Regions from separate parts of the Alteromonas sp. MTD1 genome, predicted to be linked through region 1. Evidence: predicted binding sites of a transcription regulator. Region 1 holds the regulator's gene; each other region holds the start of a gene.

Region 1 (7,506 bases):
AACTGATTAGCCAACTGCACAAGCTGAGTAGCTGCGCGGGCATGCAAACCAAGCTTGTTGACAATGGTCATGGTTTTTTCGATAGAACCTGCTTTTTCATTACTCATTACTGGTTCAACTCCCTATGACGTATCTGCACATCTGGGTGAATTTCACTAAAGGTCTTCGACAAGCTTTGTGCGATATAAACCGAGCGATGCTGGCCGCCCGTGCATCCAATAGCTACTGTTACATAGCTACGGTTGTTTCGCTCTAAATGTGGTAACCATGTGGTGATAAGGTTTTGTATTTGCCAGATAAACTTAGTAACAACTGGCTGAGAGCCTAAGAACACTTCTACCGGTGCATCTAAGCCAGTTAGGTGTTTTAAATCTGGTTCCCAGTGTGGGTTAGGTAAGAACCGCGCATCGAATACATAGTCAGCGTCTTTGGGGATGCCGTGCTTGAAACCAAACGATTCAAACACCAATACCAACCTTGAACTCTTCTTACCCAAAATACGCTCGCGAATTAATTCGGCTAGCTGATGAATTGTAAGTTTGTCGGTATCTAAATACAGGTCTGCACGTTCAACGATGGGGGCAAGTAGTGCCGACTCGGCTTGAATGGCTTCTGAAAGCGATTTGTTAAGCTTAGCAAGCGGGTGCAATCGACGTGTCTCGCTGAAACGCTTTACCAAAACGTCATCACTGGCATCGATATACACGATAGTCATCGACCACGAGCTAGGTAGATAGTCGAGTATTTCTACCAATTCATTGGGGTTTTTAGGTAGGTTTCGAACATCAATGCTTACTGCCACTTGGTCGTATTCATCAACCACAGTGTGGGTTAGGGTAGGCAGTAAGTTCACGGGAATATTGTCTACGCAATAGTACCCTAAATCCTCTAACGCTCGCAGTGCGACCGATTTCCCTGAGCCTGAACGACCACTGATAATAATCAGCTTCACCTTGCCTCTCCCTTTATTAAAATCTTAAGCTCGCACTGCTTATTGCAGTGAGGTTATATCTATTACGGCGTTAGCCCAGCGCTTTTACTATATCGTCGCTGGTGGTAGCGCGTCTTATTGCTTTTACGGTGTCTTTGTTGTTCAGTTTGCCCGCAACGGTGGCAAGCGTTTGAAGGTGGCCTTCAGTTTGCTCTTCCGGAACCAAAAGCGCAAAAAAGATATCTACTGGCTTTTCATCAATAGCATCAAAATCGATTGCTGGTGTACTGGTTACTACAATTGCAATAACTCTATCAAGACCAGCTAAGCGTCCATGGGGAAGGGCGATACCGTTTCCAATGCCGGTGCTCCCCATACGCTCTCGCGACATTAGGCTGTTTAATACCGTAGCGCCGTCTATATTTTCATTATTTTTAGCCGCAATGTCGGCAATGATTTCTAGAATACGCTTTTTACTATTACATTGAACCGCACACTCGGTGCGGTCCAAACTTACGATGGCTTGTATATCCATACTTAATTAACTACTAATGTTTTTTGAGTTTTTCCTTATGCTTGATTACCTGCCGGTCGAGCTTATCAACCATGCTGTCAATCGCCGCATACATGTCGGTATTTTCTGAGGATGCGAATACTTCAGCGCCACTTAAGTGAACTGTCGCTTCGGCTTTCTGATTTAATTTTTCAACGTTCAGGATGACATGCACATTAGAAATGTGATCAAAGTGACGTTCAAGTTTGCTGAACTTCGTATCGACATAATTACGCAAAGAGTCGGTGATTTCGACATGATGACCAGTAAGGTTGATTTGCATATTTCGTCTTCCTTATATTATGTAGCCCGTTAAATAAGGCTTTTGCGTTGGTTCGACGGCGGGATCGATAACGACTCCCGGTATTTTGCTATTGTTCGCCGGGCAACTTTAATGCCTTGTTCGGCCAACAATGAAGCAATCTTGCTATCACTTAGCGGCTTGCTAGGTTTTTCAGCTGCCACTAACTTCTTGATCAATGCACGTATCGCAGTAGATGAACACTCACCACCCGACTCGGTTGCTACGTGGCTCGAGAAGAAATACTTCAATTCGAATATACCGCGTGGCGTATGCATATACTTTTGCGTGGTGACGCGTGAAATAGTGGATTCGTGCATATCTACCATTTCTGCGACATCATTGAGAACCATTGGTTTCATCATTTCTGGGCCATGCTCAAAAAAGCCCATCTGTTGCTGCACAATACAATTAGCAACCTTCATTAAGGTGTCGTTACGCGACTCTAGGCTTTTGATAAACCATTTGGCTTCTTGCATGTGTGAGCGAATAAACTGCGAGTCGCTACTGTTTTTTGCACGACGACTCATTGCAGCATATTGTTGATTAACGCTAAGTTTTGGCAGGCTATCAGGGTTTAGCTCTACCACCCAGCGCCCGTTCTTTTTAGTAACCGATACGTCTGGAATAACGTACTCGGGTTCTTTAGTAACTAAAGCACTACCAGGGCGAGGATTCAAGGTTTGCAGCAAGCGCATTGCTTCGCGAAGCTGATCTTCTTTCAAACGGCTTTTACGCATGAGCGTACGGTAGTCTTTACTGCTAAGAAGGTCTGAATATTCTTCAATAAGCTGCTTGGCTTCAGCAAGCCACGGTGTGTCCTCAGAGAACTGACGTAGCTGCACCATAAGGCACTCTTGTGGAGAACGTGAGCCAGAACCAATGGGGTCGAACATTTGAATACGTTTTAACACGCACTCTACTTCATCCATTTCAATTAGCTCATCGCTGTCTTCGTCTAACACTTCCTCAGCGTTTACTGCTTCTAGAATATCTTCAAGTGACACGGTTAGATAACCCGACTCATCAATAGAGTCGATAATTGCCATGGCAATGGCTCTGTCTGTATCAGAGAAAGGGGTTAAACGCATCTGCCATAGTAGGTGTTCTTGGATATCTTCGGTAGTTTCGCCCTGAAAAATTTGTTCGTCATCACTGGCTGGGCCAGGCGCTGGCGCAGAAGAGGCCGAGTAGTATTCATCCCACGTGCTGTCTATAGGAAGTTCGTCTGGTAAATCGTTCTTTTCAAGCGCATCTCCGGCTTCTAACGTATCGCTTGAAGCCGTCGGTTGAACATCGCCACTGTCGTCGTTGTCGATGTTATTCTTTTCAACTTGAGGTTCGTCGTTGCCTTCTTCAACTTCTAAAAGCGGATTAGAGTCCAGCGCTTCTTGAATTTCCTGTTGAAGGTCAAGCGTAGAAAGCTGCAGCAGTTTGATAGCCTGCTGAAGCTGAGGTGTCATGGTAAGTTGTTGGCTAAATTTTAGCTGTAAAGATGGTTTCATCTACTTCTTATTTAAATGCTTTAAATTGAATACACCAAGAGCGAAACTGAAAAAATGACAATCCGGTTACATTAACTATAGCCTGAATTGTTCGCCTAGGTATACATCCCTAACTTTTTGATTACTTAAAACCTGTTCTGCGGTTCCCTGCGCAATTAATTCGCCATGACTCACAATGTACGCTTTCTCACAAACATCCAATGTTTCTCGTACGTTATGATCGGTGATAAGAATGCCTATGCCTCTATCACGAAGATGTTGGATGATCTTCTTTATATCATTAACTGATATAGGATCAACACCAGCAAATGGTTCGTCTAGCAAAATAAACTGTGGTTTTGCCGCCAGCGCTCGCGCTATTTCAACACGACGCCTTTCACCGCCCGACAAACTCATCCCCGCACTATTACGTATATGGTTAATATTAAATTCATCAAGTAGTGCGTCGGCTTCTTCTTCTTGTTGTTGTGAATTTAAATCTTTACGCGTTTGTAAAATAGCCATGATATTTTCATGCACAGTAAGCTTTCTAAAAATAGACGCTTCCTGCGGGAGGTAGCCAATTCCGCGGCGTGCACGTTCATGCATAGGTTGGTGAGTAAGCTCATTGTCGTCAATTTCAATTTTGCCTTTGTCTAGCGGAACAAGGCCGACAATCATATAAAATGTAGTGGTCTTACCAGCGCCATTCGGACCCAATAGCCCAACAATTTGCCCTGTTGATACCGATAAGCTAACGTCGCGCACGACTTGTCTTGCTTTATAGGCTTTTGCAAGGTTCTTTGCACTTAACGTCGCCATAACTATTCGTTACCTTCGTTGTCTTTTTTGTCGTCTTGAGACTTTGCTTTTCGAATGGTTTCAGGTGTAAATACGGTGGTTACTCTGCCATCACCATCGGTATCGTCACCGCCAGTTGCAAGCAATTGCTCTGTAATCATGTCGAAGGTAATGTTATCGCCTTGCACCATGCTGGTATCTTGCTTAAGTTCGGCTTTACCCGTTAGCGCAATAGTGCGGTTGACTACCTCATAACGAATTTCATTCGCCTTTGCCGAAACCGGCGTACCGTCTTCAAGCTGCTGAGAGTAGCTTGCAGGGTTTCCTCTCGCTACGAAAACTTCTCTTCCTTCGCCGTCAGTGGCGATAACTTCTACTTCGTCAGCATTAATCACTAACGAGCCCTGAGAGATTCGAACATCATCCTTAAATAATGATGTTTTATTTTTCCCATCGACAAACTGCGACTTTGAGTCCACCTTAATGGGCTTGTTAAAGTCGGCTTCGCTTGCAACAACACCGCTGCTTGCCAAGGCTAAAAGTAGGCTAGTTGCTAGGGGAATAAGTGGTTTGTACATGATCGATAAGCTCGTATTCTTGGGTGCGTAAGTTCGCGTTAAACCCATTGCTTTGAATAACATACTGTGACCCTAGTATTTCAACTGTTTGGTCTGATGTCATCTGCTTGTTGTCTAAATTTATTTGTATGTATTGCGTTGTGATGGTTTTTACAAAGTCATCACCGGTTTGATTTTCAATAACGACATTGTTTTCTAATTGAATAAGTTCGTTATTGTACAGGGTTCCTTCTACTGCCGAGACCACCCAAGGCGACGAATTGCTCTCGGTATATAGGGTGTACTTAGGCTGCTGAAATAGTACGAAACCAAGTTGGTCATAGTGCTCCATCGACGTGGCGAATACCTTATGGTTTAGCCGACCTTCTTGATTGTATAGGGTAGTAGTTAAGTTTTTAGCCTTGTAGGCAGGTTTTAGCGCGTCTGACTGTTGGCTGCCAGTGACTTCAGGCTCGTCTTCCATCCATGTCGGTAGGTACATCAACATGGCCAATATAAATAGCGCAGAAATACTTACGCCTAAACGGTTAAAGCCAAACAGGCTCATACGCTGGCTCCGAATATACCGTCAGTAACGCCTTTAGCCTGTAAAATGGTGTCAGAAATTTCTCTTACAGCACCAAAACCGCCTGGCAGGGTGGTTATCCAGTTTGCTTGTTTAGTTACAAAGGGGTGTGCATCAGCAACGGCAATCTTTATTGCTGCGTGAGTAAACATGCCGGTATCTGGCATATCATCACCTACCGTCGCTACCTCATCAGCGCTTAGTCCTAATGATTTCATTAACGATGCTAGCGCATCAGACTTATTCTCTTCGCCTTGAATAATATGCGCCACATTTAACGCCTTCATTCTGTTTTCAACAATGGAAGAGCGTCGGCCGGTGATAACGGCAACTGTTACACCGTGGCTAACCAATGCTTTTACACCGTAACCATCGCGAGTGTGAAACGCCTTAAGCTCTTCACCGTCGTTGCCTAGATAGATACGGCCATCTGAAAATACGCCGTCCACATCACAAACCAACAGCTTAATGTTTGCTAAACGTTCAAAAAAGTCGTTATCCAATTCTGCGTATAACGTGGCTACCACTTACAAAACTCCTGCTTTAAGCAACATGTGCATGTTAAACGCACCAATGGGTTTTCTATTCTCATCGACAACCATAAGCGCGCTTATTTTATGCGCTTCCATTAAGTTTAACGCCTCAACAGCTAACTGGTCGGCACGCGTGGTTTTTCCGCCTTTTGTCATTACATCGTTTACCACAGCATCGTGAAGGTCAACGCGCGCATCCAAAATACGGCGAAGGTCTCCATCGGTGAATACGCCCAATAACGTGCCGTCGTCTGCAACAATGCCCGTCATGCCTAAGCCTTTTTTCGATATTTCAAGCAACGCATCAGCCACTTTGTCGTTAGCACTGCTAAGTGGAATATCACGGCCGCTAAGCATAATGTCGTTAACTTTCAGAAGCAGCTTTTTACCGAGGCTACCGCCTGGGTGTGAAAGGGCGAAATCATCAGACGTAAACCCCTTGTGATCGAGCAGAGCAACGGCCAGTGCGTCACCCATTACCAGTGTTGCAGTGGTACTAGAGGTTGGTGCTAATCCCAAGGAGCACGCTTCTTTTTCTACGCTAATGTCTAATACTACGTCGGCGTGCTGGCCTAATGAGCTTTGCTCACTGTTTGTCATTGCTACAACTTTAATACCCAGCCGCTTTACTACTGGAAGCAAGTTCACAAGTTCGCTAGTTTCACCTGAGTTCGATATGGCTAGCAGCACATCGCCTTTGGTTAACATACCTAGGTCGCCGTGATTTGCTTCGCCAGGGTGCATGAAAAACGCGGGCGTACCCGTACTTGCGAGCGTGGCCGCAATTTTGTTGCCGATATGCCCTGATTTTCCCATACCGCACACAACCACTTTTCCTTCACAGGCAAGCAAAATGTTGCACGCTGTAACAAACTTTTCATCAAGTCTTGCGCTCAAGTTTTGTATTGCTTGAGCCTCAATATCAATGACACGTTGCGCCGATAAAATAAATTCAGCCTGTAGGTTTTTATTTGTCATTATCCAAACAGCCAAAATTGGTAGCCAATAAAGCAGGCTAAAAGTAAAAATCCGTTCGCTCGAGAAATGATGCGTTTACCAACAAGATCGAAGCTAAACAAAAACAATAACAGCGTTAATCCTAACATGACATACATGTCGCGGTTGTATACATCTGGGTCTAATAGCCCTGGCGCAATTAATCCTGGCATACCCAGTACCGCCAGCAGGTTAAAGATATTCGAGCCAATAATGTTGCCCAAGGCTAAGTCATCTTCACCTTTTAAGACACCCGCAATACTTGCTGCAAGTTCAGGTAAGCTGGTACCAAAAGCGATAATGGTTAACCCTATTATCAGGTCTGATACGCCCATATATCGTGCTATTTCTACCGCAGAGTTCACTAAGAAATGTGCACTCAAAGGCAAAATTACAAGGCCAATGCCAATCCAAACTAGCGCTGCGGTATTCGACACATTTTTAGGAATTTCTTCCGCGGTCTCAGCAGCGAGCGGGTCTCCTTTTTCGACTTGTAGCGATAACCACGCCATCATGGCTAATACAAAAATGAAGAGCCCTAGCAGAATTACACCTTCATACGACTTTAATTCGCCGTCAAACATAAAGGCAATGGCAATAAGTGAGATAATTAATAGCGCAGGAAGTTCACGCTTTAACGTGGTTGAAGATACAAGCAGGGGTTTTACCAGCGCAGTTATACCCAGTACCAAAGCAATATTGGTGATGTTCGAGCCAAGTGCATTGCCTACTGCGGTATTCATGTTTCCGTTTAAAGAAGCAAT
Region 2 (7,506 bases), on a different contig from region 1:
GCATTTTTAGCGATAAATATTTTGACGATCCTCAAGTTCGTGAACGCTTTCAAGCGTGGCTTAATGAACGCTGGCAAGCAAAAGACAATTTATTAGACTCTCTCAACGCAACTCAGAAACCATTATGATCCGTGCAGTATTGGCTCCATTTATTTTCGTTATTCACACTACCCTTCAAATTGCTAATTTAGCGCTGTGGGGGGGGCTTATTATTTTACTTGGCCTGGTAAAACTACTGCTGCCTAACGGTCGCATTAGGACTGCTTGGAATGGCGTAATGCATACCCTTATGTTCAGCTTCGGGCGCATTAGCGTGCTACTTATTCGACTGTTTAACAGCGTAGATATTGAATGTGCTGTTCACGGCGAATTGGCTAAAGACCGCTGGTATTTAATTATTGCCAACCACCTAAGCTACCTAGATATTATTTTATTAATTGAGTTTGCTACCCATCGTATTCCTGCTCCTAAGTTTTTCTTGAAGAAGGAGCTAATTTGGCTTCCTTTTGTTGGTTTAGGCGCATGGGCGCTTGATATGCCCTTTATGCATCGCTACACCAAGGCTTATCTTGAAAAATACCCAGAGAAAAAAGGCAAAGACTTAGAAACCACAAAAGCCTATTGTGAAAAGTTTAGAACGGTACCAACAACCGTGATTAACTTTGTTGAAGGCACCCGCTTTACTACAGATAAGCACATAGAAAAGCAAAGCCCTTATACGAATCTATTACCGCCAAAGGCTGGTGGCGTATCTTTTACGCTTGCCGCAATGGGCGAGTTATTTACCAATGTGCTTGATATTTCTTTGTTATATCCTGAAAACAAACGCCACCCAATGATGGCCATGCTTAGTGGGCGTATGACAAAAATCGTAATAGACGTGAACGTCACGCCAGTGCCCGAACTACAACAGGAATCCGCTAAAACCGAGTCAGAGTTTCGCGTGTATTTTCAGAATTGGCTCAACGGATTGTGGAAAAATAAAGACAACCGCATTAAGAATTTATTGGAGTCATAAGCTATGGAGATGAGCTCTTCTATACGCGATACCTTTATTCATTACGTTAAAGATCTCTTTCCAAATTTAACCACGGAAGACCCGCTTTTTAATGTATTAGCGTTAAGTACAATACTTGTTGTATCAGCGTTCATTTACATTATTGCTAGGCTATTAATACGACCTCAAATTGCTAACTGGGTTTATAAGTCTAACAACCGTTGGGATAACGCCCTACAAGAACACGGTTTCTTTAGGCGTTTAATGCACCTCTTTCCTGCCCTGTTTATCTATATTGCTACACCTGTGCTGATAGAAGATGAAGCCGTGATGCACGGCGCCATTATAAAAAGCGCCCAACTTTATATGCTGTATAGCGGTGTTCTTGCAGTATTTGCATTACTAAGTACGATAGAAGATGTGTACAACGCATCTGCACTGGCGCGTCGTGCTCCTATCACTGGCTTTATTCAAGTTTCTAAACTTGCCTTTGCCATCGTTGCTATTTTACTTAGCATCTCGCTTATTGTGGGCAAAAGTCCTTTATTGCTTTTATCAGGCTTAACCGCAATAGCTGCTGTACTGCTGCTTATTTTCAGAGACACAATTTTAGGTTTTGTTGCCGGTATTCAAATTGCTGCGAACCGAATGTTTAACACCGGTGACTGGATTTCGATGCCCAAGTACGAAGTAGACGGTGAAATTCTGGAAATAGGTTTAACCAACGTTAAAGTACAAAACTGGGATAACACTATTTCAACCCTGCCGACTTATAGTTTAACCACAGAAGCAGTAAAGAACTGGCGTGGCATGCAGGAGTCAGGCGGGCGAAGAATTAAACGTGCAGTGTATATCGATATACATTCTATTAAGCTTTGCGACAACAATATGCTAGAACGCTTGTCAGGTATTCGCTTCATTAATGACTATATTGAAAAGAAGAAAACAGAGCTTCGCGACTATCACCGCGATATGTCTATTGATGAGTCAGATTTGCTAAACAGCAGACGGTTAACCAATATTGGTACCTTTAGAGCCTATCTTGAGGCCTATCTTCGTAAGCACCCCAATATTAATCAGGAACTTACGTTAATGGTACGTCAACTTCCGCCGAATGAACTTGGGCTGCCACTGGAAATTTACTGCTTTAGTGCAGAAAAAGCGTGGGTAAAGTACGAGAAAATACAGGCTGATGTATTTGATCACGTGATGGCTATGCTTGCATCGTTTGAGCTAAGGGCATACCAAAGAGACGGCCACCTATCGCTGTTAGCTCAGCGTGAGCAGTATCTTAAAGATGAACGCGCGAGTCATAATGAAAAACAAGCTTAAAGGTGACAGTGAACAAAGCGCTGACGCGGATTAGTTACATTACACCGCACTTTGTTTTGAACAGACATTGAGACATAAAAAAACCGGCTTAAAAGCCGGTTTTTTTGACGTAAGTCATGTACTAAGACAAAAGTTACGCCAAGGCATAGGCCATAAGCATACACACAATCAAACCGGTAACACCAAAGAAACCGTATTCAATTTTCTCTTGCATGCCTTCTGCACCTGCTTTCGCAGTCATTAAGCCCATAACGATGCTGCTTAGCCCCAGAGTAAAGGCAATTAGCGCAACACCAAACATAATTGCATTAATCCAATCAGCCATTGTGGTACCCCTAAAAATAATTGTCGGTATTATGCACCAATAAAAATGTTTTGAACATGCTTGGGTTTAGTTTAATTAGCCACAAATTCATCAAAATTGATCTTGGTCAAATTTGCTACTAAATCACTTTTTTCGCTAAGTATTGAATAAACCTTAAATTAAACAGTCGCAGAGAAACTCGTAAACCATTGATTTAAATAAACAATAAATAATGGCAAGCGCATTGCAAAATCAAACCTATCAACACGCTTCATTGCCACCCGCGGTGTGATGTGGTTCAAGAAAGCGTTGCTTCGTCAATTTTGATTAAGGAAATAACAATGTCGAACAAATTATTGGTTTCAGCTGCAGTAGCAAGTGCTTTACTTAGTGGCCAAGCAATGGCCCACGATACACATTTTCAGAACAATAGCTGTGATGTAGAGCTTGATGGTCACATTCAATATTACCAAGGCGACCTAACCGTTAAAATGGACAGCGGCAACGTAGTGAAAATTGACCAGTACTATAACCTAACGCTAAACGGTAAAGACGTAGCGCTAGATAGCGAACAGCAGCGCTGGGTAACCGAATACTACGACAGTATCGATATGGCAATTCCAATGACACTTACTATTGCTAGTGAAGGCTTGAAAATTGCCAACGTGGCAGTAAGCGAAGTATTTACCGAATTACTTGGCGACAACACCATGGACGATGATTTCCAAACACTGTTTACCTCATTAGAAACTAAGTTATCGACTTCCTTCTACGACGATGCCGGCAACCTTCGTGTCGACTCGACTGAGTTTGAAGAACCAGGCTGGTTTGATGAAAGCTGGGAGCAAGAGTTTGAAGCAGAGTTAGAGTCGCTAGTAAGCGAATCTATGGGTCGCATTCTTATAGCACTGGGTACTCAAATGCTGTGGGAAGGTGGTGATATGTCAGAATTTGAACAGCGCATGGAGACGTGGGGCGAAGACTTAGAGTTTCGTCTAGAGTCTCAAGCAGCAGCACTTGAAGAAAAAGCTGACGCGCTTTGTGAAGTGCTACAAAAAGCTGATTACGCCGAAGGCCAAATGCAGGCAACAATTTCAGGTCTAGATGATTTGAACTTGTTAGATATGGAAAGTCACGGTGAGATGCGCATGTAAGAATGCTTAACGCTTACTGTGGTAAAGGTCTGAAAATAAGGCTTTCACCATTGCTTATTCCAAGGAAGCGGACAGGTTAAAGCGAAAGCAGAATATGGACAAGCCGAGTTGGTAAAACAACTCGGCTTTTTTGTGCGTATATTCATTGCAGCAACAAGATATTAGTTAAGTTATGCTTAGGCACAATTGTGTTTTAAACGACTATACGTTTTAAGCGGCTATACGCTTTTAAACGAAAATGCTTTTTTGGAGAGAAGAGAGTGCCGAACAAATTAGTAATTAGCGGTTACGGGTGGTTAGCAGGCTATTTAGCCACAAGCGTTAAGGATGAATATAGCTTGGTTGCCACTTCCAGAAGTGAAGAAAAGGTAGATGCAATTAAGGCACAAGGTATTGAGGGTGTTCAGTTTACTTTAGGCGACCCTACTAGCGTGCTCACAAAACATTTAAGCGGTGCCACATTCGTTATTAACATACCTCCAGGTCGCAGAAGCACTAACCTTGAAACTTTCACAAAGAACATGCTGTCGCTCATCGATGATGCTATTGCTGCGAACGTATCGCACATTGTATTTATCAGCACAACGTCAGTATACGGCGATGCAATTAGCAATAGAGCCAGCGATATAATAACTGAAAATTCGCCTACATCACCTGAGACGGCATCGGCTCATGCCCATGTGACAATAGAAAACCGTTTATTAACGCTAAGCGAAAAAGTTAAGGTGTCAATTGTGCGCTTAGCCGGTTTAGTGGGTCCAGACCGCCACCCCGCAAAATCGCTCAGCGGACGAGATATCAGTGCCGGAAATAAGAGAGTAAATTTGGTGCACATTCTCGATGTGGTTGAGGCACTAAAGGTTATTATCACAAAACCTTTATCGAACAAGGTGTTTCAACTTTGCAGTGCTGCACATCCAAAACGCGGGGACTACTACGTTAAAGCGGCACAAGCGTTTAACATTCCCGAGCCTACGTTCAGTGATACAGAATTAGCGCCTTGCGGAAAGGTGATAAATGCTGAGAAAAGCTGGAAGGAAGTAGGCATATCGCCGACTTACGCAGACCCTTACGATATGTACTAACGTAATGTAGTCAACTGTTCGATTTTTGGGTTAATCAAAATTAATTGATCAAAAAAGGCGGTAGCGCATGTTGATGCTACCGCCTTTTTATTTACTTAGTCTTGTGCGTACTGGGATGCTAAAAGCTTAGCCGAACACACTAAAACCGAAATATTTAACCGCAACAGTATTAACAAAAATAACCAGCAGAATTAGCGGTATAAATGTTTTCAATGAAACATCTACATACTTTTCAAACCAGCTGCCTTTGTAACCATCACTGCCTTCTTCCAATGAGGCATTAAAGTTAGCGCTCTTCCAGCGATAAATTACAAAGATACAAATAAGTAAGCCATTAAGTGGTAAAATAGTCTCGTAAAATACGTCGATAATCACGTCAAACAGCGACTTATCAACACCTGCATAATGCATAAAATGTGTAAGGAACTCTACTTTACCGAACGATAGCGCACTAAAAATTGCTAGCACGATCATGATGCTACCCAGTGACGCCAAGGCCCATTTACGACTAACGCCTTTCTCATCCATAAGTGCTGCAACAGGTACTTCAAAGATAGATACCAAAGACGTAATTGCTGCAAAGAACACCAACAAAAAGAAAAGGCTAGCAACAAAAGATGCCCCTAAATAGCCAATTGAGTCTTGAAGCGCTAAAAAGATATTCGGCAAGTATGTGAATATCATGCCCACTGACGACTCGCTTAACTCGTCTGGATTAATCTCGGGGTTGAACGAGAAAATAGCAGGCAAAATCATAAGGCCAGCGGTAAACGCTACTGCAGTATCAGTTAATGCAACTAGCTTTGCTGAAGTCGGAACGTCTGCGCGTTTATCAATATAGCTTCCGTAGGTAATTAAAATACCCATACCTAATGATAGCGAGAAGAAAGCCTGTGCTAGCGCGCCGTTAACTACCGAGGCAGTAAGCTTGGAGAAGTCAGGTACAATGTAAAACTCAACACCAGCCATAGCGTTTTCACGGGTTAGAACAAAGATGACCAAGCCAAGTAACATAACGAACAAGGCAGGCATCAGCAGTTTAGCGGCTTTTTCAATACCCTCTTTAACACCACCTTGTAGTATTAGATACACTACACCAACTACCACTGCCATATACGCAAATATTGAAGGCGAGTTGATAAAAATGCCGAAGGTATCTGGGTTGGCAAGCTTATCTAAATTACCGCTAACAGCTTCGAACAGGTAACCAAAAATCCACACTGTGATAACCATGTAGAACACGGCAATCATAAAAGGTGTGGCTATAGCCAACCAGCCTGCTAACTTCCATTTAGGACTTTCGTTACTGATAGCACTGTAAGCACCCAGTGGGTCTTTTTTCGCATGTCTGCCCACCGACATTTCGGCAAGCATTACTGGCAAACAAATAGCGAAAACGAAGATGGCATACATCAGCAAAAATGCACCGCCGCCATTTTTCGCGGCACCTACAGGAAAACCTACTAGGTTACCAATTCCCACTGCAGAACCCGCTGCAGCTAAAATAAATCCTATGCGCGATCCGAACTGTTCTCTGGCCCCGCTCATATCCCTTCCTCTTGTTGAGTTATTGTTATTAATTATCGGGATGGCGTTACATGAAATGACTCACTTTGGCGTCAACGCGTTGTATTGCAACCTCTTCAGGCATATCAATACGCTGCACCATTCCCAAAAATAGCATGGTAACAGCAGTCAAATAAAAAGTCTTGATGTTGAGTCGACAGAAATGTGGTCGGACCGTATCACCAGGTTACCACTTCGCCATTCCAGTCTATAAAATGACAAACTTGCTCTCTATCTAGTGATGCAACATGCGTGATTAGCTGACTTGCCGTATAGTCGGGGGTAAATAGCTTTTTTGCGGCCACATTTTTTTGAAACGGCTTCGACAACGACGTATCAACCGTACCAGGGTGATAACACACTAGCATTGTATCTTTCAATCTACGCTTATATTCAACCGACGCCGTTTTCATCATCATGTTAAGCGCAGCTTTTGACGCGCGATAGCCGTACCAGCCACCAAGGCCATTATCGGAAATACTCCCCACCCTGGCACTTAAACAAATAACCGTAGCGTTATGCTTATCCATTACGTTTACAAGCTGCTTGACCCATAGTGAAGGAATAATGGTATTAACAGCAAAGTATTGTGCCATTGCCTCCTCAGAGATATCTTCTAAACGCTTTTCGGGGTGGATACCTGCATCGTCGTTATGTAAAAAGCCTGTGGTGATGACAACGGTGGAAAGCGCAATTCCGTCACTTTTTAAACCTTTTAAAAATTCAGAGATAGCGGCGTCGTTTTGCAACTTCATGGAATGAAGCGAGACGTTGTTTGGCATGTCCGAATCAGTTTTGGTCACACGAGTAACCGCATAAACATGGTCGCTGTTTTGTGCGTACTGTTTTACAAGTGCTTGACCTATTCCGCCACTTGCACCAACGATAAGTGTATTATTCGCCATTGGGTTCTCCTGGAATGCAGCGTTCGCATGTGCGTTTTTTACCTGTCAACCAATATGAGATGGTATATCGGTGCTTCGCAAAAACGTTGTAAAACATGTCTGCGAAAATGCGAATAACGGGCCAACGCAGTGGAGCGTAAACCCATCCCATGCCAACTGCTTT
Region 3 (7,506 bases), on a different contig from region 1:
TAGGTGATGCTAGCAACAACAAGCTTGCGCATATGCTGTATCCAGAAGGCACGGAGTTTTTACATACCGTGCGCTATGTGGGCGTTGACGATGAAGGAAATATTTACAATGCGCCGCGAATGAAAGAAGTACGTTATATGAAAAAGCACATGTTTCGAACGCGCGAAAGCCTAGCATCTGCCTATTATGCTGAAGCAAAAGACAAGCATTTTGAAAAGCTACCGCAAACACGCTATTTAGGCGAGCAGGGCATTGATAACGGGTTTGGATGGACTATTAATGGTTTCATTGAAGACGAAACAGGCGCGCTTCGTCCACAGCATGATCAAGAACTGGCGTTCTGTAATGGCTGCCATAAATCTGTGGGTGCTACCTTCGACCAAACATTTTCGTTTGCACGCAAAGTACCGGGCAAAGAAGGGTGGGGTTATATTGACTTACACAGCATGGAAGATGTGCCAAATATTAATGAAGAGCAGGGCGAATTTTTAACGTATATGCAGCGTGTAGGTGGTGGCGATGAGTTTCGTCAAAACGGCGAAATGCTGGCTAAGTGGTTTAATGATAATGGCATGGTAAATAAAGAAGCACTTCGCAACGCGAAGTCTGTTTACGATATTATTACGCCAAGCCCTGAACGCGCGTTTGCTTTAAATAAAGCGTATTTAACCATTGTAAAAGAGCAAAGCTATTTGTTCGGACGCGATGCCACACTAACAAAGGCGACAAACGTGCTGAGCAATATTGATGCACAGCAGCCGCCTTTGAAACCTGAGCATCGCTTTAAATGGGATATGCGTTTAAATTGGGACAAAGCAGCGACTGAGGCAGTCGCAAAGACTAACGAGCAGTGACCCTTTGTTTATCTACTTTTGAAATCAATATCAGCGTATACCAAAAATCATTGGTATGCGCTTGTTGGGTTTGTATTTCTTTTTGATGCCGAGGAAATTAGAAAAAACGACGAAGTTTAATCGACGCATCTTGCTTTTTAATTGTCTGCCTTACGTATACAAAGCACTGTAAAAGAACCACTATGGTTACTACGCTTTCCATGATTACGCCCTATGTTATGATTTTTAACTGTGTTGGCGGTGCCTCCGCACCTAGGTCTGTCTATAGATAGCAATAGGGATGCCTATTTTACTTTTGCATTTAAAAACAATTGCTTAAGCTTCTTGGTCGTGGTTTTTGTTTGTGAGTTTAGTAGTGGTTCGTGAAAAACTGTCTGTAGGCTTAGAAACTTTTACATAACGTTTTTTAGCTTGATAGAAAATGTTCCTTTTTGCAAAGAAAGGTGGTCGCCTGACTACCTTGAACTTTGATACACTTCGCAGCATGCAACACTTCCAATAGAAGCAACGCCACAACTGCTTATTAAACGAGATAAAAACAAACATGGTAGAAATTCGTCATTACAATAAATCAACGATACAGCAAGTAGATGTGCTAAGCGGTATATCACCGACATTACTAAAGCGCGTTTTCGTTGGGTGGTTAGTGTTTGCCTTAATCGTTGAAATTATCGTTTTTACAGCGCCTCAGCTTAGTGAAACGTTTGTTAATGTAACTACCGCGTCGCTTATTTTGTTTACAGTACTATTGTGGTTTCAAAGTAGAATGGCTGAAGGGTGGCCGTCAATTATTCACGACAACGGAATGATTGGTGTTGTGGTAGAGCCCACATCGCGCGAGTTTTTGTGCGCCAGCGTCGATATTATTGAGTCCATTGAACCCACTATTGTGAAACCCAATAACAAAGCGGTTCGGGTAAACCTTATTCAATCGCAATTAACAGACAGTGATAAAGAACAGCTTGAAAAGGCGGTTTGGCCCAGAGAGTCACAACTTGTAGGGTTAAGTCATTTTACTGAACCCTCTGACGTATGCACTGAATTAGCTAGATTTCAGCGCTAATTGAGTGAACAGCGGGTAGTGATCTGACCCAATGTCGCCTAGTCTGGTGATTTGCACTAGTTCAAAATGGTCTGAATGAAATACATGGTCTAAGGGCCATTTTACTAGAGGGTAGTGGGCGTGAAAGGTGTTGAAAAAACCGCGCCCGATGCGTGGGTCTTTAAGTCCACTTATCTTTTTAAAATGACGTGTGGTAGGCGACCAAGCAACATCATTTAAATCGCCAGCAACAATGACAGGCCCGCACTCTTCATTTACCGCTTTGCCAACAATGTGTAGCTCTATATCTCTTGGTTTTGCGTAAGTGTTTTCGGTAGGGCTAGGTGGTTTGGGGTGCACAAACCATAGTGTTATTTGTTTTCCTTCAATTGTGGTTTTTATTTGAATAGATGGCACGTCGTTTTCTACTAGAAAATGCAGCGTTGCACTGGTCAACTTATGCTTACTATACACATGCATGCCGTATAAATTATCAAGCGGACATGCCTTGCAGTAGGGATATTTACCCTCAAGCGGCTTTAGTCCGTTTTCCCACTTTTCGTTCGACTCTAAAGTAACCAAGAAGTCGGGAGAGGTGTCTTGTACGTGTGAGATCAATTTATCGAAGTCGTCATTTGGCATATATACGTTGCTAGATAGAATGCTTAGTGTTGAGTGGGCATTTTCTCTTGGTATTTGCTTTACCTCTTTTTTATAGAGAGGTGTGTAGGGCGCTATCCACATGCACTGATATATAAAGGACATGACTAAAGTACATGCAAGCAGCAAAGATACAGAAGACAACTCAGCAAATAGAGTGTGTGCAAGGTAACCGCAAAGCGTTGCTAGCATCAATGCCGTTATTTGCAGCCTGGGGAATTCCCACATACGCACCAACCAATGGGATGAGGGAAGGTGTGGGGCGAGAGTTAGTAAAGTAAGTACAATTGATGTTACGTTTAGCACAATTTCCATATTGCCAACTCCTTTCTTTTCACTTGCTTGTAAGCCAAAAGCACTTCGTTAAACAAGAATAGCATTACGCACAGCTTTTGATTAAACCCTGCTTCTTAAAGTGAAAAAACACTTGTTCCACTTCTATTGAGTGCTTTTCTACGCTTTGCAACCGTTAAAGTTCAGCGATGTGAAGTGCGGCAAAGTCACTATTTAAAGACGCAACGTGTTTTTTCTCAGTATTATTTCACTTCTCTTTAAGTCCAACATTTCTGTCGTTCAAGGTTTTCTTCATTGCATACATTCCTACGTACTGGTTCAAGGAAATTGTGCTGGGTAAAAAATTCTCAAAACAACGCAAAAGTTTCAAATGATTAAATATGAAATAAGTGTGGGTTTGTTGTTAGTTTCTTTTAAATCAGTGAGTTATGAGTGTGGCAGGCTTCTGGCATGAGTTACATCGAAGTTTCGACAAAGGAGAAATGTTATGAAACGTACACTACTTTCAATGATTGTTGCTACATCTTTAACTACTGCAGCTTATGCAGGTGATATGAACACAGACAACAAGTGGGAGAAAGGTGCCAAAGACGCATGGATTGATGGCAAAGCAGAAGCTACGCTGTTGTTCAATGGTAACCTAGATTCGTTCGATATTAATACTGACGTAGATAACGGTAACGTTATTCTAACGGGTAAAGTTGAAAACTCGGTAGACAAAAAGTTGGCTGAAGAGCTGGTGGCAAATATTGATGGCGTGAAGTCGGTAGATAACAAGCTGACCATCGTCGAGAAGCGTAAAGACATGTCTGAAGATTCAATGTCAGATGACATGAAAACAGCCTACGATAAAAGTACTAGTGAGCTGACTGACGCAAAAATCGCGACAGTAATTAAAACACGCCTGCTCATGGATACGGACATTTCAGGTTTTGACATCGACGTAGATGTTGAAGCGGGCAATGTAACACTGACCGGTGATGTTGATTCTGACGCTGAGCGCGACCTTGTAATTGCTATTGCAAAAGGTGCATCTGACGTGAAATACGTAGAAGATAACCTACGCGTAGTAACGGAAACAGCGATGAATTAAGCAAAAGCAATATTCACCTTCTAAGGGGCTTCGGCCCCTTTTTCCCTCATTTAATTATCAGCTTCGTTCAAGGATAGAGAAATGACTTTTCTACGCTGGATATACTCAGGTTTAGTCGTGTCGATTTTGCTTGTAATCGTAGGTATTTTCGGTAACGGCATGTTCTCAGTAGGTCAGGTAAGCGCAGAAGATAAAGCGCATTCCTACAGCCAAGCCATAAAAGGCTTTGAGCAAAGATATTCATTGGCTAAATTCGACCTAAAAAGAAAGTCTCACCTTTTACGTAAAATGCGATTGGAACACTTTAGTGCACAGGCAAAACAAGCTGATATTCGAGGTTGGGAAAGCAAACGCGAACGCTTTTTAGAACGTGCTGATAATGTATTAAGACATCACTTGTCGCAATATGCATATGAAGACAACAGCGCATTGCAAGCGACACGCGCTGCTAATTCAGAAAGCTTAGCGACCCAAACAGCGAACACAGAAGCAAGAAGTGCAGTTAATCCTGTTATCACGGCTGATTAGATACAAAAAAGCGAAGTAATGGGTAACAACCCAAAACTTCGCTTTATGCTTTTAGTGTGTTGAAAAACTATTCAGCTTATTCAACATCAACAATTTTAAGCGTATTAGTTGCGCCTACTTTTTCCATTTCATCGCCATACGTCAGTATTATGCTGTCGCCGCTTTTAACTAGGCCCTTTTCTTTCAACGATGCAATGACATCGTATTTCAAGCGGCCAGGTTCACTTTGCGAAGAGTCGAAGTACACTGGTTTTACACCACGGCAAAGCGCCATTGTATTTAGCGTAGACTCATGACGCGACATCGCGATAATTGGTAGCGACGTAGTTATACGCGACATCAATGTTGGTGTGCTGCCACTTTCTGTAAGGCCAACAATTGCTTTAACACTTGGTAAGTGATTCGCTGCATAAACAGCAGATAGCGCAATAGACTCACTGGTAGATGAAAACTTCTCATCCATACGATGTTTAGATATTTTCACACTTGGGTGAGTTTCGGCACCTTCACAAACACGCGCCATAGCAGCAACGGTTTCAATGGGGTAGTTACCCGCAGCTGTTTCTGCTGAAAGCATAACGGCGTCAGTGCCATCAAGTACCGCGTTCGCAACATCCATTACTTCAGCACGGGTAGGCATTGGGCTGTCGATCATCGACTCCATCATTTGTGTTGCAGTAATAACTACTTTGTTTAATTGGCGCGAACGGGCAATAAGTTTCTTTTGAACACCCACAAGCTCAGCATCACCAATTTCCACGCCTAAGTCACCACGCGCCACCATCACTGCGTCAGACGCTTTAATGATATCAGTCATGGCTTCATCAGATGCTACCGTTTCTGCACGCTCAACCTTGGCACAGATTTTTGCATAGCAACCTGCCGCTTGCGCTAGTTCTCGAGCATATTCTAAATCTGCACCACTGCGCGGGAACGAAACCGCAAGGTAGTCAACGCCAATTTTTGCCGCTGTCTTAATGTCTTCTTTATCTTTGTCTGTTAGCGCGTCTGCTGACAAGCCGCCACCTTGACGGTTAATGCCTTTGTTGTTTGAAAGTTTACCGCCAACGGTAACTTCAGTAATAACTTTACGGCCTTCAACGCCAGTTACTTTTAACTGAATACGGCCATCATCAAGCAACAAAATGTCTCCAGCAGACACATCGTCTGGTAGCGCTTTATAGTCTATACCTACGCGGTCGATGGTACCTTCGTCACGGCCTAGTTCAGCGTCTAGAACGAATGTAGCACCAATCTCTAACTTAACAGAACCTTCTGCAAAGCGGGCAACACGGATCTTAGGGCCTTGAAGGTCGCCAAGAATAGCTACGTACTTACCTAAGTTCTTCGCTGCTTGACGCACACGTTTTGCACGTTCGATGTGGTCTTCAGCTTGTCCGTGAGAAAAATTCATGCGCACCGTGTTTGCACCAGCGGCAATAAGCGCTTGAATTTTTTCTAGTGAATCGGTGGCTGGACCTAAGGTGGCAAGAATTTTCGTTCTTCTAATCATGGGATTCCGTCGCTGTTTTGTAGTTAGCAATAACAAAAGGAGATAGGTTGCAGTGATTGACGCTGCTGCCTGTAATCGCTTTACGTAATTTTATTACAGAATAGTAGTTGAATTTGACAAAAATGTGAATGAAAGAAAGAAATTCTCCCAACTGGCTTGACCAGTTGGGTAAGGAATTCTGTACGTTCTGTATAATATAGCACCTTATTGAGCAGGTTTTCTTCTTCACGGTGCGCGCAGCAAAATAAAAGTGAGGAGGGCGAATGACATTACAGATGAACGAATATTACAAAAAAGGGCAGATATCGAAGTATATGCCCTTTTCGTTTATTAAAGCTTTTCTATTAAATCGTGATGATTATTCGTTACGTTTTTCGTAACGCGAGCCACGTAGGGTGTCTTTTACGCGCTTCAAGTTTTCTCTAAACTTATTACCGCGGCGAAGTGTGAAGCCCGTTGCCAAAACGTCGATAAGCGTTAGCTGTGCAATACGCGATGCCATTGGCATGTACATGTCGGTGTCTTCAGGCACTTCTAGCGACAGCACATAGCTGCATTCTTGCGCTAATGGACTATCAGCAGAAGTAATACCAACTACTGTTGCATCATTCATGCGCGCAATTTGTGCTATCTCTACAAGGCTTTTCGTGCGGCCTGTATGGCTAATTAATACCACCACGTCACCGTCAGAACAGTTCATGCAGCTCATTCGCTGCATCAAAATGTCTTCAAAGTACACAACAGGTACGTTGAAGCGGAAAAACTTATTCAGCGCATCGTGGGCAACCGATGCTGAAGCACCAAGACCAAAGAATGAAATCTTTTGCGCTTGGGTCAGTAGGTCGACTACGCGATTTACTACATTCACATCAACCGACTGCCTTGCTACTTCCAAAGACGCCATGGTCGATTCAAATATCTTATTGGTGTATTCGTCGGGGCTGTCATTTTCATCAACGTGACGGTTAACGTATGGCGTACCGTTAGCAAGGCTTTGTGCCAGGTGCAGTTTAAAGTCTGGAAAACCTTTAGTATCTAAACGTCTGCAAAAGCGGTTAACTGTGGGCTCGCTGACATCCGACATTTTAGCGAGGGTTGCTATACTCGAATGAATGGCAGTTTGTGGGTTTGCAAGAATAACCTCAGCCACTTTCTTTTCAGACTTACTGAATGCAGCTTTACTTTGTGTAATTTTTTCTAAAATGTTCATACGGATATAGCAAATATTCGGCATATGTTGTTGTAAGGTACATTGGTTATAGTACCCAATGTGACGGCAGTGACAAGAAAAATGTAATTTTTTGACATTTTTTATTGCTGTGGCCAATGTAAATCAGGGTAAACTGAAGGAAAATAGAAAGAATCGAATCCTGTAGTTGGTTCAAGTTGTAATTTTACTACATTTGGTGTTAACTATACGGTAAAAATAGTCGAGGGTGTTGTAAATAACTGTACAATACACCGCGCATACATACATTTAAAAGGTCGACGAATATGGTATTGGATAATTCCTACGAGCCCT
Region 4 (7,506 bases), on a different contig from region 1:
AGCCACGGCCCAAACCACAGGTAACTCGCGATCTGCTTTAACACCTTGAACTTGATCTGCGTTCACTGCTAGGTCATCACCCAGCACGCCAGCGGTTTTTTGTGCTGCTACTTTCGACATAGTTGCAATATCGTCCATTAATGTTGCGATATCGTCGAGTAGGGCAAGTAAATTGGCTGCGGCCACGTTAATATCCTTGTATCGTTAGTTAGGTAAAGCAAAGCATACGCTGAGCAGTTTATCGTTGGCAATAATGACATGAATACATCTGATTTCGCATCACTTTCTATTCGCTCTTATACAAAGGCTATGTGTAGTCACGCGCACGACCATTTCCAGCTTGTGCTTCCAATAAATGGGCACATAGAAATAACCTTGGACGACTACAGTGGCAGCGTTGGTGTGGGGGAAGGAATTTGTATTTCACCAACACAGCAGCACAGTTTTAGAGCCAATGAGCTTTCGAAGTTTGTTGTTGCTGATATGTACGATGTTCCCGAACAACTAAAAAATGCCCACAACCCTATTTTTCAAGTTGACCATTCGCTACAGTCTTTTTTGCATTTTATTGAAGTACATCTATCGTATGCAGAGCGCACCGCCCAGCAAGAAACATCACGTTTGTTTTGGGCACTGTTAGCACAGGCGAAGGCTGGAATTGCGATCGATAAACGCATTACGCCAGTACTTTCTCACATTCACAATGACTTGTCTGAAGCTCACACAATTTCATCGCTTGCAGCTATTGCCTGTATGGGACAAACTCAATTCAAAGTGCGCTTTAAAGCCTCTACTGGTATGAGCTTACGAGACTATTTAGTGCATACAAGAATGGAAAAAGCCCGTGCGTTACTACGAAACACAGATACACCCATCTTTGACGTTGCCCTGGCGACAGGTTACGACGACGTTACGTCCTTTTCGCGACGCTTTAAGATGACATTTGGGCAGTCGCCTGGTGTGTATAAAAGAAAATAGCACATACCTTTTTGTATCTTCTCATTATGCGCCTATTGCCCTTCTTTGGGCGTTTTTTGTACTCTGGCATCAATAAAACGGTTATGGTCGTCCATTTTGGTGCACGTTAACGTACCGCCAGCCATTCCACTTAAAAACGTTATAACCTTGTTAGTTGTACTAGCGCAGTTCACGTTTTTCACTGGGCGAGGTGGTATTAAAGGCTCTGGCTCTCCTTTTCTTGTATCGACTAAGTCTGGGCTTTGTTTTTTGCTTTGATACGCAGAAGATTCTTGTTGGGCCAAGCCTTGTATTTGCTGTTGATTATAGCCATCAAAATAGTTGGCTACTGCTTCTTTGGGGGAAAGCGTTAAGCGACCCGCCCTTTGATTTAGATTTGTTGGTGAAGGTGCTACCTGGCTAGGGGGAGGCGGCACCTTCGTGGCAGCAGGCGGAGGTTCATTAACGTCGTTGGCTTGTTTAATGACTGGCGCTACTGCATCTAAAACAGACTTTTCATCAACAACTTGCTGCTTAGGTGCAGGTTTTTCTGCCTCCGATGGTGTCTCTGATTGTGTCGTGTCGCTTTTTACCTGGCTGGACGTGCGTTCAGACGGTGATTGGGTTTTGGGTATTGGAGGGAAATAGAGCGTAGCTTGCACTGGTGCAGGTAATGGCTTTAATTCAGCAGGCTCTCTTTCAACAAGATGCCACTGGCCTGCGAAAAGTATTAATGCTACCCCTAAAACATGAATGAAAAAAGACGAGAACAATGCCCGCCACCCGAATGCAGGTCGAGTAGCGCTATCAGAACTTAATCCGCCGTTATCGTTGGTATCGAAACGGTTTGGGGCGTAAAAGTTGTCAGAAATAGTCGTCATAGTTATCAACAGACCCTTACCCCTAACAAATAGTTCCATCCTAATTTCATCGCACTTTTTAGTTTACTGAACGTGCGAGCAGGCTTTTCCGCGCCATCATTGGGCAAAAACAAGTCACTGCACCATGTTGGTGCGATATTTCGTGCGCAATGTCTGGTTTCGATGACTATATATATGATTTTGTTGAATAATTATTTGTGGCATGGCTCTTGGTTTATCTCTTGTAAATCACGCGATTTATCGAATAACAACACATAAAACTGGGAGCAACACATGAAACTAGTCACAGCTATCATCAAGCCGTTTAAGCTAGATGATGTTCGTGAAGCCATTTCAGAAATCGGTATCGATGGCTTGACCGTTACCGAAGTAAAAGGCTTTGGACGTCAAAAAGGGCACACTGAACTTTACCGCGGCGCTGAATATCAGGTGGATTTTCTACCTAAAGTCAAACTGGAAATTGCTGTTCAGGATGATCAAGTAGAACGCCTGGTTGAAGCCATCGTTGGCGCAGCCAAAACAGGCAAAATTGGAGACGGCAAGGTGTTTGTATATGACCTTGAACATGCCGTTCGTATTCGAACTGGTGAGTCGGATAGCGACGCGCTGTAAGCCACAACGAAATATTTTGCGGAGAAAACCATAATGGAAATCACTTTTGAACTTGGGTATGCGCTAGATACCTTTTATTTTCTAGTTTGCGGCGCATTGGTAATGTGGATGGCTGCAGGCTTCGCGATGCTTGAAGCGGGTCTTGTTCGAGCAAAGAATACCACTGAAATTCTAACTAAAAACGTAGCGCTATTCGCGATTGCGTGCACCATGTATATGGTTTGTGGCTACGGCATAATGTACGGCGGCGGCGATTGGGGTCCTTTCCTAAGCGGCATTATGGCTGATGGAGCAACTGGCGCTGCTGAAGAGCCAGCAACCTATGCACCTTCTGCAGACTTCTTCTTCCAAGTAGTATTTGTTGCAACGGCAATGTCTATTGTATCTGGTGCAGTGGCTGAGCGTATGAAGCTTTGGGCATTCCTTGCGTTTGCTGTTGTTATGACAGGTTTTATCTATCCAATGGAAGGCGCTTGGACATGGGGCGGCGAAGCAGTATTCGGTATGTATACGCTAGGCGACCTTGGTTTCTCTGACTTCGCAGGTTCAGGTATTGTTCACATGGCTGGTGCAGCAGCTGCACTTGCAGGTGTACTAGTGCTTGGCGCTCGTAAAGGTAAATATACTGCTGACGGTAAAGTAAATGCTATCCCTGGCGCAAACTTACCGCTAGCAACACTAGGTACATTCATTCTTTGGATGGGCTGGTTTGGTTTCAACGGTGGTTCTGTATTAGCAACCGCTACAGTAGAAAGTGCAAACTCGGTTGCTATTGTATTTATGAACACTAACGCAGCAGCAGCAGGTGGTTCAATTGCTGCGCTTATCGTTGCACGTATTCTGTTTGGCAAAGCCGACCTTACAATGGTACTAAACGGTGCGCTAGCAGGCCTAGTTGCTATCACAGCAGAGCCTTCTACACCTACACCGCTTCAAGCTACGCTGTTTGGTGGCCTTGGCGGTATCTTGGTAGTACTTTCAATTGTTGGTCTTGATAAGCTTAAGATTGATGATCCTGTAGGTGCAATCTCTGTTCACGGCGTAGTAGGTCTACTTGGTCTTATCCTTGTTCCTTTCACTAACGACGGTTCAAGTATTACAGGTCAGCTAATTGGCGCAGCAACCATCTTCGTTTGGGTATTCGTAGTTAGCTTAATTGTATGGCTTGTACTTAAAGCCGTTATGGGTATTCGCGTAAGTGAAGAAGAAGAGTTCGACGGCGTTGATATGAGTGAATGTGGTTTGGAAGCATACCCAGACTTCACTAGCAGCCGCTCTTAACAGAGTTTTGATTAGGCAATGTAAAACAATAATTTTAATGCCTTAATTACCTCGCTTAAGCCCCGCAATCGCGGGGCTTTTTTCATTTTTCTTATTTTTATTCCACTTTTCAGCGTGCTGTGCGTATTATGACAATATTGCTACATCATAGCGTTGAAATAGCCTTAGTCTGATGCAAATGCAATGTGGATGTTGTCTGAACAAAGCAGGCCAAGCCAAACAAAAACTAGGTTGCTTGAGTTAGGCTTTTTAGCACCATACCCCTTGCTGTCGGCAAATGATTTCTTGAAGGGAAAAATATGCGAAATACTGTGCGTTTACTTTTAGCTGCTTTAGCATTTACTAGTGTGTCAGCCGCCGCTTACGATCGAATTACCGGAAAGCCTTTTGCCAGTCGTTCTGAAGTTATTGCTAAAAACGGAATAGCAGCCACCAGTCAGCCGCTTGCTACACAAGTTGCGCTAGATATTTTAAAACAAGGCGGAACCGCAGTAGACGCAGCTATTGCAGCTAATGCCATGCTAGGGCTTGTCGAGCCTACGGGGTGCGGCGTAGGCGGTGATTTATTTGCAATAGTGTGGGACGCCAAACAAAAGAAGCTGTTTGGGCTTAACGCATCAGGCCGCTCGCCGCGCCAACTCACTAAAGAGGTGTTTGCAGAGCGCGGATTAAACAAAATTCCCAAATTTGGTCCATTTCCAGTATCGGTACCTGGCGCAGTAGACGGTTGGTTTTCGCTTCATGAGAAATTCGGAAAGCTGCCCATGTCTACCTTACTCACACCTTCGATAGAGTACGCGAGAAACGGCTTTCCGGTATCAGAGCTTATTGCCTACTACTGGGGAATGAATAACGCACGTATCGGCCATTATGATGGCTTTGCAGATACTTTTTTAATTGACGGTAAGCTTCCGCAAAAGGGTGATGTATTTAAAAACCCAGGCCTTGCTGTTACGTATGAAAAGATTGCTACGGGTGGCCGTGATGCGTTTTACAAAGGCGATATTGCACGCACTATCGACGCCTATATGAAGGCGCAAGGCGGCTTTCTTTCCTATCAAGATTTATCGTCGCACACGTCTGAGTGGGTTGAGCCCGTATCGGCTAATTATCGTGGCTATGACGTTTGGGAGCTTCCACCTAACGGGCAAGGTATAGCGGCACTACAAATACTTAACGTATTAGAGCGTTACGATATTGAAGGTATGGGGTTTAACTCTGCAGACTATATTCATACGTTCGTTGAAGCGAAAAAGCTGGCGTTTGAAGACCGTGCTAAGTTTTATGCCGACCCAGACTTTAATGATATTCCTGTAGACTGGTTAATATCTAAAGAGTACGCAAAGCAGCGCCAACAGCTTATTGATAACGACAAAGCAGCTACGCGAGTTGATTCAGGTAAATACGAGGGCGATACCATTTACCTCACCGTTGCCGATAAAGAGGGCAATATGGTGTCGCTTATTCAAAGCAATTACCGTGGTATGGGCTCGGGAATGACACCGCCAGGCCTTGGTTTTATTTTGCAAAACAGAGGCGAAATGTTTACTTTGGAAGAAGGGCATTTTAATGAATATCGCCCTGGCAAACGTCCTTTCCATACCATTATACCCGCCTTTGTTACCAGAAATGGTGAGCCAGTAATGAGCTTTGGGGTGATGGGAGGCGGCACTCAGCCTCAAATGCATGCGCAAATCATCGTCAATGTTTTAGATTTTGGCATGAACTTACAAGAAGCAGGTGATGCCCCACGCATTTTGCACAGTGGCTCAAGTAGCCCAACCGGTGAACTGATGATGGATGGTGGCTACGTAAGCTTAGAGTCTGGCTTTAGTGAGACTGTTCAGCGAGAGCTGATGGAGCGAGGCCATAAACTACAACGAGTAGTCGGCGCCTTTGGCGGGTATCAAGCGATAGCGTGGGATAAGCAAAAAGGCGTGTATTTTGGTGCGTCGGAAAGTCGAAAAGATGGACAAGCTGCCGGCTATTAAGCACACTATGAGAAACATCTACATGCGGTAAAAGGCGGTACCGTATAATGGTAGATATGCCGAGCAAGTAAAAAATTAAAAAGAGCTGCAATGACACAACCACAAAAAGGCATCTGCGCTGAGCCTAATTTGCATGCACAATATCTCATGCTGAATGTTATTGATGACGACAGTGAGGCTGTGCGAGCAAAGCTATCGCGAGTGCTAGACATTTTTGAGCATTTTGAAAATGAGCATTATGAAGCCATGGTAACCGGTGTTATTGCTATTGGTACTGGGTATTGGAACGAAGTATATCCAGGCCTTATTCCCGTTGAACTTACCCCTTTTCCTGACATGCAGTGCGAAGACAGAAGCGCGCCAACCATGCCATGCGATATCTTTATTCAAATACGCGCCGATCGACTAGATATCTGTCACGCTGTAGGTATTGAGGTGATGGATTTACTTCGTATTCATGTTGAGCTGGTAGAGCAAATACGCGGTTTTCGTTATCTGGACGGAAGAGACTTAAACGGCTTTCTTTATGCTGCGGATAATCCACGCGGCATGAAGCGCAGGAAAGTTGCCATCATAGGGCAAGACGACCCAGATTTTGAGGGCGGAAGTTATTTACATGTTCAGCGTTTTCGCCACGATTTACGCCGTTGGAACAGTTTGTCTGTTCGTCAAAAAGAGCAGGTAATGGGCACAACGCAAGAGCATAACCTAGTGAGTAACGAGCAGTCTGCGTCGTCTCATAATGTACGTGCTAGTAGCGCTACTCCTGATAGCGACGAGCCAAGGCTTATTAAGCAAGGAATGCCTTATGGTGATATGGTTTCACAGGGGCTAATGTTTGTAAGCTGCAGTGCTAGCGCAAGACCGTTTAAAGATATGCTGCATAGTCAAATTTACGGAAACGGTGAGGGCGACTACGACCGCTGGTTAGATTTTACCAGCGCAGAAACCGGCGCTGCGTTTTTTGCCCCTTCGATTAGCTTTATAAGACAGCAGGCTAAGCTATTACAGGGTGAATAGGTAAAAGCCAGCAAATAACTGTCTTAAACAGCACTAATTAAAACGTTCCTTCAAACAAAAAAAGCCCCGATCATCGGGGCTTTTTAGTATGTATTGTATAGCTACAGCTACATCTAAACTTGCACACTTTTAAAGCGTACTAAATACCTTGTCAGCAGCAGCCAGTGTTTTCTCAATCACACTAGCGTCATGGGCTTTTGATACAAACCCAGCTTCATAAGATGCAGGAGCAAGATATACGCCTTCGTTTAGCATGCCGTGGTAGAACTTATTAAACTGCGCCGTGTTACAGTTAATTGCCTGCTTGTAGTTTGTCACCTTTTCTACATCGGTAAAGAAAATACCGAACATGCTGCCGGCAACGTTCGTGGTAAGCGGCACGCCGTACTTGTCGGCAATGGCCTGAAAACCGTCTACTAAGTTTTGCGTATTTTCAAAAATTGAATCGTATAAGCCTGGCTGCTGGATTTCTTCCATTGCTGCAAGGCCTGCTGCCATGGCCACAGGGTTGCCCGATAGAGTACCCGCTTGATATACAGGTCCTGTAGGCGCAATGTGCGTGATAATGTCTTTTCTACCACCGAAACAGCCTACTGGCATACCGCCACCAATGACTTTACCTAAGCAGGTAAGGTCTGGTTTAACGTTATAACGCTCTTGTGCACCACCGCGTGAAACACGAAAACCAGTCATTACTTCGTCGAAAATAAGCACGCTTCCGTATTCATCACATATAGCGCGAAGCCCTTCTAAAAAGCCGTCTA

The links. Region 1 encodes sigma-54, which starts transcription at its own class of promoters, with help from an activator protein. Its sites were predicted from a motif close to GTTGGCACGNNNNTNGNNT; they were not measured.
Region 2: a site for sigma-54 is predicted at 2,865-2,883, ahead of ACGHAV_RS16055 (DUF2884 family protein). Genes of this name have one in related genera too.
Region 3: a site for sigma-54 is predicted at 3,284-3,302, ahead of ACGHAV_RS13350 (BON domain-containing protein). Genes of this name have one in related genera too.
Region 4: a site for sigma-54 is predicted at 2,035-2,053, ahead of glnK (P-II family nitrogen regulator). Genes of this name have one in related genera too.

The regions. Positions count from the first base shown of each region.
Region 1 is NZ_BTGG01000008.1:228,737-236,242, forward strand. It holds gene ACGHAV_RS12640 (HPr family phosphocarrier protein) at 1-107, opposite strand, end outside; gene rapZ (RNase adapter RapZ) at 107-952, opposite strand; gene ptsN (PTS IIA-like nitrogen regulatory protein PtsN) at 1,023-1,466, opposite strand; gene hpf (ribosome hibernation promoting factor) at 1,480-1,767, opposite strand; gene ACGHAV_RS12660 (RNA polymerase factor sigma-54) at 1,797-3,290, opposite strand; gene lptB (LPS export ABC transporter ATP-binding protein) at 3,366-4,091, opposite strand; gene lptA (lipopolysaccharide transport periplasmic protein LptA) at 4,094-4,648, opposite strand; gene lptC (LPS export ABC transporter periplasmic protein LptC) at 4,617-5,195, opposite strand; gene kdsC (3-deoxy-manno-octulosonate-8-phosphatase KdsC) at 5,192-5,740, opposite strand; gene ACGHAV_RS12685 (SIS domain-containing protein) at 5,741-6,724, opposite strand; gene ACGHAV_RS12690 (calcium/sodium antiporter) at 6,724-7,506, opposite strand, start outside.
Region 2 is NZ_BTGG01000012.1:112,089-119,594, reverse strand. It holds gene ACGHAV_RS16075 (acyltransferase) at 1-128, shown strand, start outside; gene ACGHAV_RS16070 (acyltransferase) at 125-1,018, shown strand; gene ACGHAV_RS16065 (mechanosensitive ion channel family protein) at 1,022-2,329, shown strand; gene ACGHAV_RS16060 (hypothetical protein) at 2,463-2,654, opposite strand; gene ACGHAV_RS16055 (DUF2884 family protein) at 2,975-3,787, shown strand; gene ACGHAV_RS16050 (NAD-dependent epimerase/dehydratase family protein) at 4,048-4,872, shown strand; gene ACGHAV_RS16045 (sodium-dependent transporter) at 4,999-6,420, opposite strand; gene ACGHAV_RS16040 (SDR family NAD(P)-dependent oxidoreductase) at 6,618-7,343, opposite strand; gene ACGHAV_RS16035 (thiol-disulfide oxidoreductase DCC family protein) at 7,333-7,506, opposite strand, start outside.
Region 3 is NZ_BTGG01000009.1:106,184-113,689, reverse strand. It holds gene ACGHAV_RS13365 (hypothetical protein) at 1-854, shown strand, start outside; gene ACGHAV_RS13360 (hypothetical protein) at 1,399-1,917, shown strand; gene ACGHAV_RS13355 (endonuclease/exonuclease/phosphatase family protein) at 1,897-2,871, opposite strand; gene ACGHAV_RS13350 (BON domain-containing protein) at 3,338-3,943, shown strand; gene ACGHAV_RS13345 (hypothetical protein) at 4,025-4,471, shown strand; gene pyk (pyruvate kinase) at 4,548-5,984, opposite strand; gene ACGHAV_RS13335 (MurR/RpiR family transcriptional regulator) at 6,343-7,194, opposite strand; gene zwf (glucose-6-phosphate dehydrogenase) at 7,479-7,506, shown strand, end outside.
Region 4 is NZ_BTGG01000010.1:144,445-151,950, reverse strand. It holds gene ACGHAV_RS14710 (DUF808 domain-containing protein) at 1-186, opposite strand, end outside; gene ACGHAV_RS14705 (helix-turn-helix domain-containing protein) at 259-978, shown strand; gene ACGHAV_RS14700 (hypothetical protein) at 1,011-1,838, opposite strand; gene glnK (P-II family nitrogen regulator) at 2,112-2,450, shown strand; gene ACGHAV_RS14690 (ammonium transporter) at 2,484-3,731, shown strand; gene ggt (gamma-glutamyltransferase) at 4,031-5,722, shown strand; gene ACGHAV_RS14680 (Dyp-type peroxidase) at 5,813-6,742, shown strand; gene hemL (glutamate-1-semialdehyde 2,1-aminomutase) at 6,872-7,506, opposite strand, start outside.